2 linked regions of the Pararhizobium capsulatum DSM 1112 genome follow. The main gene of each other region encodes a partner of the protein of the gene in region 2 in a complex. Links are inferred from orthologs where the notes say so. Each region holds a gene or a part of one and is shown on either strand. Other genes may lie near its edges.

Evidence for each region. The genes of interacting proteins can lie anywhere in the genome.
Region 1: the proteins of ccmB (region 2) and ccmE are in contact, whole or in part, in a solved structure (PDB 8CE8), measured with the Escherichia coli proteins. The link is inferred for Pararhizobium capsulatum DSM 1112 from one-to-one orthologs.

What each region holds. Positions count from the first base shown.
Region 1 is NZ_JAUSVF010000001.1:1,803,523-1,809,784, reverse strand. The notes cover bases 2,534-5,516. They hold ccmE (cytochrome c maturation protein CcmE), read right to left. Parts: upstream 4,260-5,516; coding sequence 3,807-4,259; downstream 2,534-3,806. Other genes in these bases: QO002_RS08680 (RT0821/Lpp0805 family surface protein), read right to left, coding at 5,495-5,516; ccmI (c-type cytochrome biogenesis protein CcmI), read right to left, coding at 4,256-5,401; QO002_RS08695 (heme lyase CcmF/NrfE family subunit), read right to left, coding at 2,534-3,810. Also shown: QO002_RS08705 (Do family serine endopeptidase), read right to left, coding at 1-1,217; QO002_RS08700 (cytochrome c-type biogenesis protein), read right to left, coding at 1,361-1,825; more of QO002_RS08695, read right to left, coding at 1,822-2,533; more of QO002_RS08680, read right to left, coding at 5,517-5,932; QO002_RS08675 (sensor histidine kinase), read right to left, coding at 6,156-6,262. UniProt on the Escherichia coli protein: Heme chaperone required for the biogenesis of c-type cytochromes. Transiently binds heme delivered by CcmC and transfers the heme to apo-cytochromes in a process facilitated by CcmF and CcmH.
Region 2 is NZ_JAUSVF010000001.1:171,190-178,945, reverse strand. Bases 2,070-5,048 are described here. They hold ccmB (heme exporter protein CcmB), read right to left. Parts: upstream 3,900-5,048; coding sequence 3,240-3,899; downstream 2,070-3,239. Other genes in these bases: QO002_RS00840 (hypothetical protein), read left to right, coding at 4,826-5,048; QO002_RS00845 (hypothetical protein), read left to right, coding at 4,112-4,804; QO002_RS00855 (heme ABC transporter permease), read right to left, coding at 2,418-3,179; ccmD (heme exporter protein CcmD), read right to left, coding at 2,248-2,415; QO002_RS00865 (DsbE family thiol:disulfide interchange protein), read right to left, coding at 2,070-2,251. Also shown: signal recognition particle-docking protein FtsY, read left to right, coding at 1-308; QO002_RS00875 (septation protein A), read left to right, coding at 415-1,047; QO002_RS00870 (DUF2585 domain-containing protein), read left to right, coding at 1,077-1,637; more of QO002_RS00865, read right to left, coding at 1,634-2,069; more of QO002_RS00840, read left to right, coding at 5,049-5,533; heme ABC exporter ATP-binding protein CcmA, read right to left, coding at 5,965-6,603; aconitate hydratase AcnA, read left to right, coding at 6,869-7,756. UniProt on the Escherichia coli protein: Required for the export of heme to the periplasm for the biogenesis of c-type cytochromes.

The DNA.
Region 1 (6,262 bases), 1.6 Mb from region 2 along the record:
GTGCCGATTTCCAGCTTGACGCTGATCGACTTGCCGTCACGCCACAGGGCGACATCGACGGTTGTTCCGGGACGCATCGTCGCGATCTTGCGGGCAAGCTCGCGCGGACCCTTGATCGGATCGCCATTGACGGCGGTGACGACGTCACCCTTCTTGATGCCAGCCTTTTCACCGGGCGATCCGGCCTGGGGTTCGACGACAAGCGCCCCGCTGGCCTCTGCCAGACCGAGCGAGTCGGCGATGTCCTTGTTGACCGGCTGGATCTGCACGCCGAGCCAGCCGCGCGAGACCGAGCCATCCTTCATCAGGTCGGCAACGACATCCTTGGCAACCGAGGCCGGGATCGCGAAGGCGATACCGACATTGCCGCCGGAAGGCGAGAAGATCGCGGTGTTGATGCCGACAACTTCGCCAGAGAGGTTGAAGGTCGGGCCGCCCGAGTTACCACGGTTCACGGCCGCATCAACCTGCAGGTAGTCGTCGTATGGGCCGGAGCCGATATCACGGCCGCGAGCCGAAACGATGCCCGACGTCACCGTACCGCCAAGACCGAAAGGATTGCCGACGGCAACGACCCAGTCGCCAACGCGAACCTTGCTGTCGTCAGCCCAGTTTACGTAGGTGAACTTGCGCTTGTCATCGACCTTCAGCACGGCCAGATCGGTGCGGCTGTCCTTGCCGATTAGCTTGGCATCAAGCTCTGTACCGTCGTTGAGAACGACCGTAAACGCAGAACCGTCGGAAACGACGTGATTGTTGGTAACGAGGTAGCCATCTTCGGTGATGAAGAAGCCGGAGCCCTGCGAGGTCGGACGCAGGCGGCCGGGGCCGGGCTTGCCGAGATGCGGACGGTCACGCTCAGCGTGGCGATCGCCACCACCGTTCGGGCCACCGAATTCACGGAAGAAACGCTTCAGCGGATGATCGTCCGGCAGTTCATCAAAGCCGGGACCGCCGAAGTCGAAGCTGAAGCCGTTGGACGCGTCGTCGGAAACAGGATTGGCGCGCGACTGGACACGAACCGAAACGACGGCCGGCGAAACGGCGTCGACTACGTCGGCAAAGCTCGGAACCTGCGGGGCTTCAACCTTGACCGGAGCGGCAAAGGAATGGGTGATGGCAGCGGGGATACCCGTCGACAGCATGACCGCCGCAAGACCGGCCACGGTCGATGTCTTCAACACGGTTTTCAGGGAGGGGCGCGAGGGCTTGAACATCGAATTTGCCTTTTCTCTTCTGGAACAGATCGCGAGGGGAAAGCGATCGTTGAGATAAGAAATAGGCGCAGCCACCTTACCGATGCGTGTCCGCCGAATGAATTTTTGGTAATGTTCGAACGGGCGAAAAATAATCCGCGATATCAGGTGGTTTCGTCCTTGAGCAACGCGTCGAGACGCGCCTTTTCATCGGAAGTCAGCGCGGTTCCGGTTATCTTTCCGGTCCTGCGACGCGCGGCAAGAGCCATTGCGATGGCGCCGATAACCAGCAAGGCCACGGGCGTTCCCCAAAGAACAAGCGTCTTGGTTTCAAAGCGTGGCTTCAGAAGGACGAATTCGCCGTAGCGGGACACGACATAGGCGATCACCTGCTCGTCACTATCGCCACCGGCAATGCGCTCCCGCACGAGTACTCTCAGATCTTTGGCGAGCTCGGCATTGGAATCGTCAATCGACTGGTTCTGGCAAACCATGCAGCGCAGTTGGCCGGAAAGCGCGCGGGCGCGCGCCTCGAGCGCCGGGTCCTTCATCACCTCATCCGGATTGACGGCAAATGCCGGCGCCGCCAACAGAAGGACGATCAGGGCAAGGATAGACCGACGCATCATTCGGCCGGCTCCAGGACAAGTTTCGGTTGCGGCTTCGCCTTCTTCGGCACCCCAACGCGGAGGCGCCTATCGCTGAGTGAAATAGCTCCACCAATCATCATCAGCACTGCCCCACCCCAGATGCAGAGGATAAACGGCTTCCACCAGATGCGTATCACCATCGCACCATCGGGCGCGGGATCGCCGAGCGAAACATAGAGTTGACTGGTGCCGAAGGTGCGGATACCCGCCTCCGTCGTCGGCATGCGACGTGCCGTGTAGATGCGCTTGGAGGACCAGAAGTCGCTCACCACGACACCGCCGCTCAGGATGTCGAAATGCGCGGACTCTTCCGTGAAGTTCGGCCCGTTGCCTTCGCGCATTCCGTCAAAACGCAGCGTAAAACCGCCCGCCTCGACCGTCGTGCCCGGCTTCATCTCGACGATCGTCTCCGTCTCGTAGGCAGTGACCGCCACGATCCCTATCAGCGTGACGCCAACGCCGGCGTGGGCAAGCGTTGTTCCGAAGGAGGAACGCGGCAGGCCCTTCAGCCGCGCCCACGCAGTTGCCAATGGCAACCTCCCGATCCCGGCACGCAAAACCAGATCGGTCAGAGAACCCGCAATCAGATAAATGCCCAAGCCGATACCGGCAGCCGCCATCACCGGCCCGCCATAGCGCGCATAGAACACACCGAGAGCAACCGCCAGCCCAAGCCCGATTGCCGCAAAGAGCCGCTGTGCCGCTCCAAGCAAATCGCCGCGCTTCCAGGCAAGCAAGGGTCCAAATGGAACCGCCAGCAGCAGCGGCAGCATCAGCAACCCGAAAGTCATGTTGAAGAACGGCGGTCCGACCGAAATCTTGGCGCCGGTCAATGCCTCCAGCGCCAGTGGATAGAGCGTTCCGGTGAGAACCGTTGCCGCCGCTGTCGTCAGGATGAGATTGTTATAGACCAACGCCCCTTCTCTCGAAATCGGAGCAAACAGGCCACCCGCTTTGAGCCGCACAGCCCTGAAAGCAAACAGCGAGAGCGCACCACCGATAAAGAGCACGAGAATGACGAGGATGAAAATGCCGCGGGTCGGATCATTGGCAAACGCGTGGACCGAGGTCAGCACCCCGGATCGCACAAGGAACGTTCCAAGCAGCGACAGGGAGAAGGTCAGGATCGCCAGAAGCACCGTCCATATCTTCAAGGCCTCCCGCTTTTCCATCACCAGCGCCGAGTGAAGCAATGCCGTGCCCGCAAGCCACGGCATGAAGGATGCGTTTTCGACCGGATCCCAGAACCACCAGCCACCCCAACCGAGTTCGTAGTAAGCCCAGTAGGACCCCATGGCGATACCGGCTGTCAGAAATGTCCAGGCGGCCAGCGTCCAGGGCCTCACCCAGCGCGCCCATGCCGCGTCAATCCGGCCGTCGATCAGCGCGGCCACCGCAAAGGAAAAACAAACCGAAAACCCGACATAGCCGAGATAAAGCAGTGGCGGATGGATCGCGAGACCCACATCCTGGAGGACCGGATTGAGATCGCGGCCTTCGCCCGGCGCCGGCATCAGCCGGTTAAATGGGTTCGAGGTCAACAGGATGAACAAACTGAAGGCGGTGGCAATCCAGGCCTGCACGCCGAGCACATTTGCCCGCAACGTATCCGGCAGATTGCGGCCAAAGACCGCCACAAGCGCGGAGAACAACGTCAGGATCAGCAGCCAGAGCAGCATCGAGCCTTCGTGGTTCCCCCAGACACCCGAATATTTATAGAGCAGCGGGATCATCGAGTGGGAGTTCTCCCACACGTTCGCCACCGAGAAATCGGACGTCACATGCGCATAGGTCAAAACCGCAAAGGAAAGCGCCACCAGTGCAAAGCTTGTGATTGCAGCGGTCGTGCCACTCTGCATCAGTGACCGCTCGCCCCGCCAGGCGCCGATAACAGGCAGCAGCGACTGCAGGATCGAGGTCGCAAGCGCCAGTACCAGCGCATAATGACCGAACTCGATAATCATCGGATCGTCTCCTTGCCGCCGAGCGAAACGCCCTGGGCCTTCAACCTGTCGGCCACGTCCTTCGGCATGTAGGTCTCATCATGCTTGGCAAGAACGGTATCAGCAACAAAGAGCTTGCCACCGGCATCAAAAGCACCTTCCGCCACGACCCCCTGGCCTTCGCGGAAAAGGTCCGGCAGAATTCCGGTATAACTTACGGGTACAGTGCTGATCGTGTCGGTAACCACAAAGCTGATCGTCGTACCCTCGCCACGTTTGACAGAGCCGTCTTCCACCAGCCCCCCCAGGCGAATGCGCGTTCCAGGTGCAAGCGTGGTCTTCTCAAGATCGCCCGGCACATAGAAATAGGCCACCGACTGGCTGAAGGCGAACATCACGAGCAGCACGGCTGCCAGGATGAAACCGACACCGCCGCAAATAACTGCCAGTCTCTTCTGCTTCCGGGTCATTTCACATCCTTGTCGGCGGAAAGGCCGAGTTCGCGGGCAAGCGCCAGCAGGCCGCGCCCCTCCTGGCTTTCCGCAGGAAACACCGCAAGTCCGCGGCGCAATGCCTCGCTCGCATCAGCCTTTCGGTCGAGCACGGTGTAGGAACGAATGATCCGCATCCAGCCTTCGAAATTATTGGGGTCCTGCTCCAGCTTTTCAGCAAGATTGGAGACCATGCCCTCGATCATCGCGTTGCGATCGGAACCGCTCATCGTCTGGGCAGCAGCAACATCCGCTTGCGTCGGATTGCCGGGTGCGCTCTGCGCACGCTCCCCCATCACTGCAGCGCCTTGCAATTCTGCCAGATGGCTGTTGACGAGTGGCAACCAAGGCGCTTCGGCCGGTGACGAGCGCACGAGCGCTTCAAAAGCGTTGCGGGCTTCCTCGGTCTTGCCCTGCTGCTTCAGACCCAGCGCCAGATAATATTCGGAGCGCGGGTCATCCGGCTCGATCGCCAGAGACTGCTTCAATGCCGCTTGGGCATCGACAGTCACCAACCCACCCGAAAGTGCAATCAGGCTCTCGGCATAGCCGCCCAGCCGGGCTGGAGTGGGCCCAAGAATCCGGATCGCATTCTGATATGCCGCGCCTGCGTCTTCCACCCGGCCTTCCCGAAAGTAGATCGGCGCCAGCAGGTCCCATCCCGCCCCGTCTTCGGGGTTCTTGACAAGATGCTGCTCAGCCTTGGCAACCAGAATGTTGATATCGTCGCCGGGGTTGGCAAGGCGAGCGGCGAGCGGCGCATCCGGCATGTCCGGACGCCCCGTCGCCAAGTAAAGACAGAGCCCCGTTAGCGGCAGAAAGACGATAACTGCAGCCTGTGCAATCCGGTTTGCCCGGCGCCTGGCAACAGGTGCAGCCATCTTGACGGCATCGCTTGCCACGAGCAACCGCCGCGCCACTTCAGCGCGTGCAAACTCGGCTTCGTCTCCGGAAATCAGACCATTGGCCGTGTCACGCTTCAGCTCGGCCAGCTGGTCGCGATAGACCTCGACATCGTGGGATTGCGGAATTTCGGTGCGCGCATCCGCCCGCATCAGCGGCAGAAGCAGAACGGCGGCGACAGCCGCCGTCAGGATGGGAACGAGGATCCAGAACAGCATGTGCGATCAATTACTATGCGCACCCCGGCTTTCCAACTGGAAAACCAGTTCTGGTCGAAATTTGAGGCGTTTCGCCGCAAGAGGACGTAATCGTCAGGTAAGAGGCGTCCAGCTGCCATCGCCGTTGCGGCAGGCCACGCCACGCGCAACATTGTCCTGCCCTTTGACCGAGACTGTGTGGCTGTACTGGCGGCAGTTCTGGGAACCAACCTGATAGGGGGCTGTCGCCACGACCGAACCACTGACGCCCGAGCCCTGCCACACGACAGGTTGACCGCCCGGCGCCGCCTCAAGCGCGCGATACTCGGCCTCAAGCGCGCGCTGGCGATCGGCCTTGCTCAAGGAAAGGTTGCTCTCGTGCCCGACGATGCCGCCGCCGAGGGCGGCGATATAGGATGCTGACCCGGCAGCGACCTGCGTGCTGCCCACTGCCCCAGTCGATGCGCAGCTGCCGAGCAGCAATGCGCAGCCCGCAAGCACAACACCTGCTCTTGCGGTCGCGGAAAGGGTCAAGCAGACGTTCTGGTTCATGATGCGGGACTATCCAGCTCTCGCGTTTGCGTCGTGTTCATCATCGCGCTTCCACTCTTCTGGGCCAAAGCACGACTCCGTGACTCCCGTCTTTTTTGCATTTGCTCAGCAGGCAGGCAACCTTTGATCCTTGGGGGTGCCGTATTCGCACAAGCTTTTGCTTATTTTGCAGACAACCCTGTCAAAAAAGTCACGTTTGTTTTGCAGTGCGGGTGAATAAAGCTCAGCTTACGCCCGGTAAAATGAGCTGCGCTCTCAGGCCACCGATTTCCGCACGAGAGAGCCCGAGCTTGCCGTGATACTCACCGGCAATTTCCTTGACGATAGACA
Region 2 (7,756 bases):
AACTTGAAAAGATCGTCCGCGTGCTCGGCAAGCTCGATCCGGATGCGCCCCATACCGTGCTGCAGACGCTCGACGCGACGACAGGCCAGAACGCCCTCAATCAGGTCGAGATTTTCCGCAATGTCGCTGGCGTCAACGGCCTGATCATGACCAAGCTTGACGGTACCGCGCGGGGCGGCATTCTCGTTGCGATCTCGGCCAAGCATAAGCTGCCGGTCTATTTCATCGGTGTCGGCGAGGGTGTCGATGATCTCGAGCCGTTCGAGGCCAGGGATTTTGCCGAGGCGATCGCCGGCATCCCCCATTGACCCGGATATAGTTTTGCCGTTTTGCTGATGTTATTGCCGGAGAAACCGATCGCGCCGTGATTGCGATCATACCGGGGCTCAAGGCTTGTCTGCCAAGGAAACTGCAATGTCGTCTATCGAGGCTGCAAAGCCGCGCAAGGAAATCAGCCCGCTTCTCAAGATGGTTCTGGAGCTTGGCCCGCTGGTGGTGTTCTTCTTCGCCAATGCGCGGGGCGAATGGCTGGGCGCGCATTTTCCGGCGCTGACTGAGCTCGGTGGTCCGATTTTCATCGCGACCGGACTGTTCATGGCCGCAACTGCTCTCGCGCTCACCGTGTCGTGGATATTCACCCGTACGCTGCCGATCATGCCGCTGATTTCCGGTATCGTCGTCTTCATTTTTGGCGCTCTGACGCTCTATCTGCAGAACGACACCTTCATCAAGATGAAGCCGACCATCGTCAATTCGCTGTTCGGTGTCATCCTGCTTGGCGGTCTGCTCTTCGGCAAATCGCTGCTCGGCTATGTTTTCCATTCTGCCTTTCGGCTGGATGAGGCCGGTTGGCGAAAGCTCACCATCCGTTGGGGCATCTTCTTCGTGTTCCTCGCCATCATGAATGAAGTCGTCTGGCGCAATTTCTCGACGGATTTCTGGGTGGCCTTCAAGGTCTGGGGCACGATGCCGATCACCGTGCTCTTCACGCTGTCGCAAATGCCGCTGATCATGAAGCACTCGCTCGACCAGGAAGCTGACGCTTGAGCGCCGTTTTGCCGAATCATGACAGGACGATGCGGCACACGACGCTCTGGCTGCTCGTCTGTCTCGCTGTCCTGATTGTTCAGGCATTGGCGCAATACTGGATGGGCCGCACGCCGATCTGCACCTGCGGCTACGTCAAACTGTTCGAACCGGTGGTCAACAGCCCCGGTAATTCGCAGCATCTGGCCGATTGGTACACGCCGTCCCACATCATCCACGGCTTCATCTTCTACGGCATTGCGCACCTGCTGTTTCGCGGAAAGCCGCTGGCGGCGCGGCTGCTATTTGCGGTGCTGATCGAAAGCGGTTGGGAGCTTCTTGAGAATTCGCCCATCATCATCGACCGCTACCGAACGGCGACCATCTCGCTGGATTATTACGGCGACAGCATCCTGAATTCGGTAATGGATACAATCTTCATGGCCGCTGGATTCTTCTTTGCCTGGCGTATGCCGGTGTTGGTCACGGTGGCCGTCGCTATCGTCTTCGAGCTTTTCACCGGCTGGCTGATCCGCGACAATCTCACACTCAACGTGCTGATGCTGGTTTATCCGCTGGAATCCGTGAAGGCGTGGCAGAGCGGGATCTAGCTCTTGCCTGCCAGCGCGGCTTCAATCGCCGGAAAGAGCCCTTCCTTCAGGCTGCGGTCATCGAATGGGCCGACGCGCTTGTACAGGATCGTTCCGTCTGCGCCGACGAGATAGGATTCCGGAATTCCGTAGACACCCCAGTCGATCGCCGCCTTGCCGCGCGGATCAACGCCGATGGCGGAGAACGGATTGCCGAGTTCGCCGAGGAAGCTCAGCGCGTTTCCCGTCTTGTCCTTGTAGTTGATGCCGACGACTTGCAGGCGTGGGTCTTTAGCGAGATCGAGGATTATCGGGTTTTCCTCGCGACAGGGAATGCACCAGGACGCCCAGATGTTGACGAGCGTCAGCTTGCCCTTGATCGCGGCGTCGGTGAGCGCCGGCATGGGGGCTCCGCTGAGGTTCGCGCCTTCGAGCGGTGGCATGTCGAGGCTCGGGGCTTTCGTGCCGATGAGAGCGGAAGGGATTTCGCTGATGTCGCGGCCGGAATCGAGCTGGCTCCAGAACACGGCGGCAAGGGCTCCAAAGATAGCAAGCGGCAGCAGCGCCAGCACATAGCGCGCCTTGCTCGGCCGTTCCGCGACTTCGCTGTTCGTTGTCCGGGTTTCGTCGGTCATGATGTGGGCTTGCCTTCGGACCGGCGGCGGATGCCGGCGTCTTCGAGCGTCTTTAATTCTCTCCGGCGTGCGCGACCGTCAAGGAATACCCAGCCGATCAGAGCCAGAATGAGAATTGTGGCAGCGCCGTAGCTTGCGGCGACATAGGCGAGATGTCCCGACATGCTCAAGCCTCCCGGCCAATATTACGCGCCGCCTGCCGGCGCAGTGCTGTGACCCGGCGGCGCAAGATTTCGTTGCGCATGGCAGCTATATGCAAGGTGAAGAACAAAAGGGTGAAGGCGATCGCCATCACCAGCAGCGGTCGCAGAAATTCGGGATCGATGGTCGGTCCACCCAGGCGCATGACGCTTGCCGGCTGGTGCAGTGTGTTCCACCACTCGACCGAAAACTTGATGATCGGGATGTTGACGAAGCCGATCAGGATGAGGATGGCGCAGACCTTGGCAGCCTTGCCGGGCTCGTCCATCGCCCGGTTGAGCGCGATGAGGCCGAGATACATCAGGAACAGTACGAAGACGGAGGTGAGCCGCGCATCCCAGACCCACCAGGTGCCCCACATCGGCTTGCCCCAGAGCGAGCCGGTAATCAGCGCCATCAGCGTAAAGGCCGCGCCGATCGGCGCGGCGGCCTTGGCGGAGACATCGGCCAACGGATGGCGCCAAACAAGCGTGCCGAGGGCCGAGATGGCCATGACCGTGTAACACATCATCGACAGCCAGGCGGCGGGCACATGGATATACATGATCCGCACGGTTTCGCCTTGTTGGTAATCACCTTCGGTGGTGAAGGCGAGATAGAGGCCGACGACAAAGAAAAGCGCGGTTACGCCGATCAGCCAGGGCAGGATACGCCCTGATAGCGCCAAGAACCGCGTCGGGTTGGCGAGGTCGCTGAATTTTCGGATAGCAAGGCTGTTGTCGGTCATGATGGTTCTTTAACGCGGATTGCTTCCTGCTTCAATTGATCGGGGTCAACCACATTTCTGTCAGTCTGACGAGGAACGCAGCGCCGCCGCCGCCGCGACGGGGCCAATCACCGCGAAGAACAGGGTGATGGCGATCAAGATCAGGAGCGGTGGCAGGAACGGGGCTGGGTCCTGTACCGCCGCATAGGCCGCGCTGACACCGAAGATCAGTACGGGGATGGCAAGTGGTAACACCAGGATCGAAACGAGTAGCCCACCGCGCGGCAGGGCGACGGCAATACCCGCTCCTGCTGCTCCGATGAAGGTGATGGCCGGCGTGCCGACCAGAAGCGTCAGCATGGTTGCGGCGATAGCAGTGCCGTCCATATTCATGAACAGGCCGAGCAGCGGGGCGGCAATGACCAGCGGCAGGCCGGAGGCTGTCCAGTGGGCGAGACATTTGACCAGCACTGTCAGCACCAGCGGCGTTTCCTGCATCAGGATCAGATCGAGTGACCCATCCTCACGCTCCGCTTGGAACAGCCGATCAAGGCCGAGAAGGCAGGAGAGCAGGGCGCCGATCCAGAGGATGGCGGGGCCGATGCGCGAAAGCAGGTTGAGGTCTGGCCCGACGGCGAAAGGCACGACGGCAATGACCGTCAGGAAGAACAGGACGCCGATCAGGGCGCCGCCACCGGATCGTGTTGAGAGTTTCAGGTCGCGGAGGAAGAGGGCGATCAAATGCTGTTCCTAGCTCGGAGCCACAGCTCTGTGCCTCAACCGCAAAAAGCATCAGGTTCGTGAAAAATCAAGCGGCGATAGCGGGAGCAAGGGTCAATCTGCAGATTACAGCGGCCTGTTACAAATGAAAGGCGATCTTAGTCGCAACTTTAGGAAGATATAATTACAATCGGATTGATCTTCCTGGTTTCTTACGAATGGAGAGGTGGACCTTGCCAGATCCTATACAAAGAACTCCTTCCGAACAGGTCGGCAAGCTCATTCTCGATGAATTTTTGATGCCGGATCGATTTGAACATCCAATAAGGCGCAGGGCAGCCGATGATCTTGCTCATTTGCATTCGAATTTGGCTAAAGAAGACAAGGCTGCCCTTTATCATGCAATGGATAAGCATATTGAACTTGGGTCAATGTTTGCACAAAGTGTAATAACCCAAAGTATAAAATCTGAAAATCATGAGCCAATAAAATCTCTGGAAATTAGAAAATTTGTAATTGGTCAGATACCAAACATAGAAAATAGCTATTATCAGGCTCAGATAATTTCTGAGGTTACTAAAGAAAAACTCACTCCACACCAGGCGTCCTTCGTTGTGAAGAATGTTTTGGACTATTTCGAAGATCAGATAAGAAACCTCCCGCAAAGCGAACGATATTCTCACGACGGAGATTTGGATTTAAGGTTTCACGCTCTTGAACACACAGCGGAATTCCATACAGACGCGGATAGGCGCAGGCTGGCAGAAATGGCGAGAGCCGATGCTAACCTTGATAACTGTCTTCAGAACCTGAACGAGCGGACTGCTTCAGCGGAAGGGCGACAAACCGCGTCAGAAAGGCATACTCAAAGCGTAGATGATCGGCACTATGACGAGAGGCCGCGAGGTGCAGAACGGGGTCGCTAGGGACAATAGTGGAGGGGGGAAATGGTTGAAGACCATCCTGAAAAAAAGACTACCGATAATGCTTCTGACGATTCCAGGGCCTTTGCTGGGCTCAAAGATCTGCCAACAGAATCCTTCATCGATCTGGCGACGCCACATGATGGTGACGACAGAAAATCTGTACGTGATCTTAACCTTCTTAGTCGCCTCAACAAAAATACGCATGCCATTATCAATGACCAAACTCATGCTTTGGGTCGGTATTACTCCACAATTGCTGCCGCAGGCAGATTGAAGAACGACCTGCATGCAAAGACCTTTCCTCAAGAGCTCATCTTCGATGACGTAAATTGGGATATCGGTTCAAATCCCACCGCAATCGATTGGATACGAACGGCCACGCCCGGGCTTGAATTGCTAACCCCAGAGGCTCAGACTCGGATCGTCCGGAATGTATTGGAAGGGCATGGGGCCGAACAGGGGGCTGCCGTCCTTGAGATGTGCGGTCACCTCGATAACCTTCATGACAGAGAAAGCATCAAAGCAATGGCATCATTGGCGATCGACCTGTTTGTGAACGCCGAAGAATGGGAGCAGGCAAGAAGCGACGACGGATGCAAGGCTGTCGCGCTGGCGTACAGGCATATAATGGATGAAGACATGAAAACCGCCAGGGGACAGCTCCACGAGCATATGGACGCCAAACCCCGAACTGCGCCGACAGCTGGTGAACGCCATCGTCGCACATAATCCAGGCATCCTGAGGCTCGATGAACCGCGAGCGCTGGTGGTCAAAGAGTTGCCTGAGTTAGATATCGACGCTACGCTCAAGGCCCTTGTCAAACCAGAACAAATGGAACGGACTGGAACCCGACCTGCCAAAAGTGATGCCGGTCGCCTCTTGCCTCAGTTTGAATCCTTGGCGAGAGCGGCGGGCTTATCAGGTTTTGACAAGGTCGCTAAGGCGAAACAGATTTCTCAGGCTATCGAAACAGAAGTCGACACTGCGCGGGCAGACCTGCGGTGGTCGACTCGCGAGAGGTCAGATCGCTCCCGATAGCCACACGATTTCGGTAAATCTAGAGGATGTCCGGTTCGGATTGAACCAGGGTATTCGCTAGATTCTTTTGTTTTCGTTTATCTTTTCGGGGAAAACGGTTTCCGCTTTTCCCTGACAAATTCTAGTCAGACAATCCAATAAAACCGGTCATTGCCAACTCAGAGGCGTTCTGAAGCGCAAGAGGCTGGTGCGTTGCAGCAAGTACGATGCCGCCACTCCTTTGGTGAGCGGAAATCAACTTTGCCAACAAAGTGTCCGCAGCGGAGTCGAGGGCTGCCGTCGGCTCGTCGAGAATCCACACCGGACGGTGGGCTACGAGCAGCTTGGCGAAAGCAATGCGACGCTGTTGGCCCGCCGACAGATAGCCAAAGGGCAAGTGGCCGATGCCCGGCAAGTCGACGGCCTCTTCTGCCTGGAAAACGCCCATACCAGTGCCATCTGCCGAATCACCCATGAACTTTTTCCAGAAGGTGAGATTTTCCTCCACCGTCAGTTCACGCTTCATGCCGTTGTGGTGTCCGAGATAATGGCAGAGCTCGCGGGGATGGCCGAATTCCTGGGTTCCTCCCGTTGCCGAAACGGTGCCTTCTTCCTGCAACAGCAGGCCCGCGACGACGCGCAAAAGGGTAGATTTTCCCGAGCCATTCGGACCCGTGATAATCAAGGCTTCGCCGGCTTCGAGAACAAAGGAAATATCCTTGAAAATCAGGTCCTCACCGCGTTTTGCGCCGAGTCCCGCGACGACGAGGCTGAGGGGCATTCATCTTCCTTTTACGACGTTCGTCGCAATGCAAAAAAATTGTCCCAATTTGGGGAATGTTGGTCTGGCACGTTTCTCAGAAATTATCTATAACCGCCCCAACACGCCAGCGGTCGGCGTGAATTTCATCCTAGCGCCGAACATGGAATGATTTCCACGTACGGACAGCGGAAATGGCCGTACCCGCATCCCATTTCGCGCTTTCATAGCGCTCGGGCGTTCGTACGTCAGTTGTTGGCGATCAGACGGAACGGGGTATCATCCAGTGTCCAAATCCCTTGACAGTTTTAATTGTCGTTCGACGCTTTCGGTGAACGGCGTAGGCTATGTCTACTATAGTCTGCCGAAAGCAGAAGCGAACGGCCTGGCCGGCGTTTCCAATCTTCCCTATTCGATGAAGGTGCTGCTGGAAAACCTGCTGCGCTTCGAAGACGGTCGTTCGGTCACCAAGGAAAATATCCTTGCCGTCGCCGAGTGGCTGAACAACAAGGGTCTCGTCGAAAACGAGATCGCCTATCGCCCGGCCCGCGTGCTGATGCAGGACTTCACCGGCGTTCCCGCCGTTGTCGATCTTGCGGCCATGCGTGACGGTATCAAGGCGCTCGGCGGCGATCCGGAAAAGATCAACCCGCTGGTTCCCGTCGATCTCGTTATCGACCACTCGGTTATCGTCGACGAATTCGGCACGCCCAATGCTTTTGCCCGCAACGTCGAGCTCGAATACGAGCGCAATGGCGAGCGCTACCGCTTCCTCAAGTGGGGCCAGCAGGCCTTCAAGAACTTTCGCGTGGTCCCGCCCGGCACCGGCATCTGTCACCAGGTCAATCTCGAATATCTGGGACAGACGGTCTGGACCAGGGAAGCAGACGGCGAGATCATCGCTTATCCGGATACCTGCGTCGGCACCGACAGCCACACGACCATGATCAATGGCCTGGGCGTTCTCGGCTGGGGCGTCGGCGGCATCGAGGCGGAAGCGGCGATGCTCGGCCAGCCGGTTTCCATGCTCCTGCCTGAAGTCATCGGCTTCAAGCTCACCGGAAAGCTCAAGGAAGGCGTGACCGCGACCGACCTCGTGCTGATGGTCGTGCAGATGCTGCGCAAGAAGGGCGTCGTCTCGAAATTCGTCGAATTCTTCGGCGCCGGCCTCGAC